Regions from separate parts of the Proteus penneri genome, predicted to be linked through region 2. Evidence: predicted binding sites of a transcription regulator. Region 2 holds the regulator's gene; the other holds the start of a gene.

Region 1 (3,207 bases), 960 kb from region 2:
AAGTATTAGCGTATGAAATACGCACATTAGTACCTGAAGAACTGATCCTAGTTGACGGCACTCCGCTAAAAATATCCCCGGCTTTACGCAATAAAATCTATAACGAATTAGGCATTTCTTTCTTTGATAAAGAAGCTGCACTTAAGGAAGGGCTCTATTGGGCAAAAATAGACGATGAATTAAGTGAACAGATGACTGAATATCTTGAGGGGAAAACTGAAATTTGGATCGAGAATACGCTGGAATATCCTGTTTTATGGGTCAATACACATATTTCCCCTTCTCTTTGGATCCGTGTACCACTAACTGAATTAGGGCAAAACTTCTTACTGCCTGTTTATCGACAAGCGATTATTTTTATTATTATCGTTGTCGCTTTTTTCTGGCTTTATAGTCGTTTTCAAAATCGCCCACTCAATGAAGTAGAGTATGCTGCGCGCCGGATTGGAAAAGGCGTCATTCCTCCTCCTATTCCTGAATCTGGCTCTTCAGAAATGCGTTCAATCATTCGCGCCTTTAACCAGATGTCATCAGGAATTCGCTCATTAGACAATGATAGAACACTTGTTATGGCAGGTGTTAGTCATGATTTGCGTACACCACTGACTCGTATTCGTTTAGCAACTGAAATGATGAGTCCCGAAGATAGTTACCTCGCAGACTCTATTAATAAAGATATCGAAGATTGTGATGCTATTATTGGGCAATTTTTAGACTATATGCGCACGGGTAAAGAGATATCTTTAGAACTGTGTGATATGAATAATCTATTACAAGAAGTCATTTCAGCTGAATCTAATTCAGGAAAAATCAGTGAAGAACATCTTTATCCAGAACCCATTAATATCACAGCTAATCCTATCGCTGTAAAACGAGCACTTGCCAATATGGTTGTCAATGCCACCCGCTATGGCAATGGCTGGATAAGCGTTTCAAGTGGAAAAAATGAAGAATATGCATGGTTTCAAGTCGAAGATGATGGCCCTGGTATTCCACAAGAGGATAGACAACGTCTTTTCCAGCCTTTTGTTCAAGGTGAACAAGCGCGTAGCTCAACGGGGGCGGGTTTAGGATTATCCATTATTCGCCGTATCATGGATGCTCACGGTGGTTATGTTGAGCTTGATGATAGTGTTAAAGGTGGATTATTAATTCGAGCTAACTTTCCATTAAAAGAGCGAGAAGACGAAGACGATTAGGCACATCTTAATCTATCTCTTTTTATCTTTCTCACTTCCTTTTTTTCTTTCTCCCCTATAAATATTTCATCATTTTTATGCTTTGTCATAAAACTGTCACAATTAAGACATTTAATTGTCATCTAACTGACCTATTGTCTGTGCGTACCGTAACCGAAGTTGATAGATGTCGAAAATTATTCTACCTATCCCACAGGAGGGATTATGAAACTGATGCGTACCACCCTGACTAGTGTCATTGCCGCTGCGTTTTCAATGACCGCTCTTTCTGCACAGGCAACGACCTCGCTGACTGGTGCTGGCGCAACGTTCCCTGCCCCAGTTTATGCTAAATGGGCAGATTCCTATCAGAAAGAAACGGGTAACAAAATTAACTACCAAGGCATTGGCTCCTCTGGTGGTGTTAAACAAATCATTGCTAATACCGTTGATTTTGGTGCTTCTGATGCGCCATTAGCAGACGATAAATTACAAGCTGACGGTTTATTCCAATTTCCTACTGTGATTGGTGGCGTTGTTATGGCAGTCAATATTCCTGGTATCAAATCAGGTGAACTGACCTTAGATGGCGACACTATCGGTAATATCTATCTAGGCAAGATCCAAAAATGGAACGACCCAGCCATTGCTAAACTCAATCCAGGCTTAAAATTACCAGACCAAAATATTGCGGTTATTCGTCGTGCTGATGGTTCAGGCACCTCTTTCGTTTTCACTAGCTACTTATCAAAAGTAAATAGTGCATGGAAAGATGGCGTAGGTGCTGGCTCTACCGTTAAATGGCCAACAGGCTTAGGTGGAAAAGGAAATGATGGTATCGCTGCATTCGTTCAACGTGTACCGGGTTCAATTGGTTATGTTGAATATGCTTACGCGAAACAAAACAATCTTGCTTATACTAAATTAGTCACCGCTGACGGCGAAGTCATCGCGCCTACAGCAGACAGTTTCAGTGCGGCAGCAAGAAAAATCGATTGGAGCAAAAGCTTTGCACAAGATCTGACTAACCAAAAAGGTGAAAATGCATGGCCGATTACTTCAACCACCTTTATCCTTGTGCATCAAACACAAAAAGATGCTGTGAAAGGTAAAGAAGTACTGAATTTCTTCAACTGGGCTTATGAGAAAGGTAATCAGGAAGCGAAAAATCTTGATTATGCCGTCTTACCAACCGAAGTTGTAGAACAAATCCGCACAGCGTGGAAAACAAGTATTAAAGACAGTAATGGTAAACCGATTTACTAATAAAACGGCAACCATTAAGAAATTAGTTAACGTTCACCCCCTGTAAAACAGGGGGTAATAAATTAAAAGAGGCTTTATGGCCGAGCACACAACGGTAATAAAGGCCCCTAGTAAACGAGGGGACGTTATTTTCAGCGCACTAGTCCGTCTAGCTGCGTTGATTACGCTTTTGCTTTTAACAGGTATCATTGTTTCACTGATTTTTGCCTCATGGCCAAGTATTCAGCAGTTTGGCCTTTCATTCTTATGGACAAAAGAATGGGATCCACCGGCACAGGAATTTGGTGCATTAGTGCCAATCTACGGTACCATTGTGACCTCAGTCATCGCACTGATTATTGCTGTTCCTGTCAGTTTTGGTATCGCCCTTTTCCTCACTGAATTAGCGCCTAATTGGCTAAAACGTCCATTAGGTATTGCGATTGAGTTACTCGCGGCTATCCCAAGTATTGTTTATGGTATGTGGGGGCTATTTGTCTTCGCACCACTGTTTGCCACCTATTTCCAAGAGCCTGTCGGTAATGTGCTTTCATCCATTCCTATTGTGGGTGAGCTTTTCTCAGGCCCTGCTTTTGGTATTGGTATCTTAGCTGCAGGTGTTATCCTCGCTATCATGATCATTCCTTATATCGCTTCTGTGATGCGTGATGTGTTTGAACAGACACCTGTCATGATGAAGGAATCAGCCTACGGTATTGGTTGTACAACATGGGAAGTGATTTGGAATATCGTTCTACCTTATACCCGTAACGGTGTTATCGGT
Region 2 (3,207 bases):
GTTTTCTCGATCTTCTTAATAAAACCACATCAAAAAGTGGGTCGTTAGTGAGCTCTTGAATTCGAGCTTGTATATCACTGAGATAATCTTGAGTTGAGACTTCGATATCCAACCAAATAGTGGTGTCTAATTCATCGTATTGTTTTTTTAGATCCTCAAGTTGTATCGCTATCTCTTTTAATGAACCACTTATAGTGCGTAGTAATTGAAACTCAGGAATAGGTAATAGTGTGAGGTTAGTTAATTTATCTTGTTCAAAATCGATAAGACAGACACTTTTTTGTTGCCCACTTTCATCAAAACTTAAAGGAATTGGAGAGCCACTGTAACGAATATGCCCTGATTTATTCACCACTTGAGGGCGATGAATATGGCCAAGAGCGATATAGTCAAATTCAGGGAATAGGGTTGCAGAAAAAGCTTCTAAAGTACCAATATAAATTTCTCGTACGGAATCGCTCACGCTTGCACCAATGGTTGTCAGGTGACCTGTCGCAATAATAGGGATTTTGGCGTTCAATTGTTCACGTAAATCGAGAGCTGCTTGATATTGAACTTGATAATAATCAGCAATCGCTTCTTTTAGCGCGTTTTGTTTTTCAGCACCGGATTGCCCACTTCGGCTCGTTATCATATCTCTAGGGCGTAGATAAGGGATCGCACAAAGTAATGCGCCTGGCATGTTATCTTTTTGACGAAGAATGATCGGGGCTTGTGGTGTTTCAGCATGAACATTGGCAATAACTGTCGTATTTAAACATGCCAATAGTGATTTTGATTCATTGAGTGTCGCGACAGAGTCGTGATTACCCCCTAGAATAACAAGCTGACATTGTGTATCTCGAATAGCAACAACAAAACGATTATACAGCTCTCTGGCATAACTTGGTGGGGAGCCTGTATCAAATATGTCACCAGCAACAATTAGAGCATCAACTTGATGAACTTTGATTTGTACTAATAACCAATCGAGAAATTGTTGATGTTCTTGTGCGCGGGTTTTAGTAAAAAAATATTGTCCTAAATGCCAGTCTGATGTGTGAATAATCCGCATTGCTATCCCTCTTTTTTATTTGATGAAGAGTATAGCGCACCTTGCTTTTTTAGTGAAAACTCAACAATAAGCCTTCTTTTCGAGTGATATTTCACCAAAAAATGGTTTATTTACCTTAACAACGGGGATCTATTTCAGTAATGTTAAGGTTAGTCATAAATCTGTCATAAAAGTGCATCATAATCATTTTGACCCTCTATACTCGTCATCCTTCAAGTTGCAGGGGTGTTGGCTACGCTCAGCTACCCGAATCATATACATGAGTATGCTCATCGGGATATCTTTGCTTGCCACCTACCTGCAACTCGAATGATTTAGAGTATATATATACATTACACAGGATAGAGTATGGCAAGGCGTATTCTTGTTGTTGAAGATGAAACCGCAATTCGAGAGATGATCTGTTTTGTTTTGGAACAAAATGGTTTTCAACCGATTGAAGCAGAAGACTATGATTCTGCATTGAGCTTTCTTATTGATCCTTACCCTGATCTGGTTTTATTAGATTGGATGATCCCCGGAGGATCTGGTTTGCAGATAATAAAACAGATGAAACGGGAAAGTAACACCCGCGATATTCCAATTATTATGCTAACGGCAAAAGGGGAAGAAGAAGATAAAGTCCAAGGCTTAGAAACGGGCGCTGATGATTATGTTATCAAACCCTTTTCACCTAAAGAGCTTGTCGCCCGTGTGAAGGCAATTTTACGGCGTTTATCCCCGATGTCTGCGGAAGATGTCATAGAATTCAATGGATTATCACTTGATCCAGTTTCTCATCGAGTAACGAGTCAAGACAAACCGATTGATATGGGGCCCACCGAATTTAAACTCCTGCACTTTTTTATGACACATCCCGAACGTGTATACAGTAGAGAACAACTGCTAAACTACGTTTGGGGAACGAATGTTTATGTCGAAGACCGTACTGTTGATGTGCATATTCGTCGTTTACGTAAGGCCATTGAAGAAGATGGTCATGACAGAATGATACAGACAGTACGTGGAACGGGATATCGTTTTTCAGCCCGTTTCTAAGTCAATATGGGAGTAATCGTCTGGTGTTAGAACGACTATCATGGAAAGCCCTCGTTTGGGGGCTATGTCTATTTTGTTTGCCTGCCTTTATATTATCGCTTTTTATCGGGCATCTTTCTTGGTTGCTGGTGGCATCACTTCTTAGCGCTTTGGTTTGGCATGCTTATAATTTGATGAAATTATCTAAATGGTTATGGCTCGATCGCTCAGTCTTACCCCCAGAAGGCAGAGGCGGGTGGGAGCCTATTTTTTATGGTATTCGACAGACCCAACAACGTAATCGTAAACGACGCAGAGAATTAGGCGACTTAATTAAACGTTTTAGAAGTGGGGCTGAAAGCTTACCTGATGCTGTTGTGATGATGACAAATGAAGGGAATATTTTTTGGTGTAATAGTCTTGCTCAACATTTATTAGGTTTTCGCTGGCCTGAAGATAATGGGCAAAATATTTTTAACTTATTACGTTATCCTGATTTTTTGCACTACTTTACTGCTGGTGATTTTAGTCGTCCCTTAACCATTTCATTAAATAGTGGTTCTATTGTTGAGTTCCGTGTGATGCCATATAGCGAAGATCAACGTTTGATGGTGGCTCGTGATGTGACAGAAAAAAATAAACTAGAAAACTCACGACGTGATTTTTTTGCGAATGTCAGTCATGAGTTAAGAACACCACTAACCGTTATTCAAGGCTATCTTGAAATGATGGAAGAAAATAGTGTAGCAAAACCCGCAGAGCATAAGGCGATAGTCACAATGCAAGAGCAAGCTAAACGTATGGATACGCTTGTTCAGCAACTTTTACAGCTTTCTCGTATCGAATCTGCTCCGCATATTGATTTAAACAAGATTGTTGATATTCCTGCCATTTTGGCGTTATTACAACAAGAAGCGAACTCATTAAGCCAAGGTCAGCATCAGATTGTTTTTGATGTTGATGATCAGTGGGCTGTTCGTGGTAATGAAGAGCAACTGCGTAGTGCGGTTTCTAACTTAGTGTATAACGCCATTAATCACACTGAAGAAGGAACAACAATCAAAGTTAATTGGAAGAAAATCCCCCAAGGTATGTTATTTAGCGTTTCAGATAATGGGGCGGGGATCAGTGCTGAG

Evidence for each region. The regulator PhoB, encoded in region 2, activates phosphate uptake and scavenging genes when phosphate is short. The targets are predictions, from matches to a motif close to CTGTCATAAAACTGNCNNAT.
Region 1: pstS (phosphate ABC transporter substrate-binding protein PstS) is a predicted target of PhoB. The motif match lies at 1,282-1,301, and genes of this name have one in related genera.

Annotation. Positions count from the first base shown of each region.
Region 1 is NZ_CP059690.1:3,271,398-3,274,604, forward strand. It holds gene envZ (two-component system sensor histidine kinase EnvZ) at 1-1,199, shown strand, start outside; gene pstS (phosphate ABC transporter substrate-binding protein PstS) at 1,404-2,444, shown strand; gene pstC (phosphate ABC transporter permease PstC) at 2,521-3,207, shown strand, end outside.
Region 2 is NZ_CP059690.1:248,268-251,474, forward strand. It holds gene sbcD (exonuclease subunit SbcD) at 1-1,054, opposite strand, end outside; gene phoB (phosphate regulon transcriptional regulator PhoB) at 1,403-2,092, shown strand; gene phoR (phosphate regulon sensor histidine kinase PhoR) at 2,116-3,207, shown strand, end outside.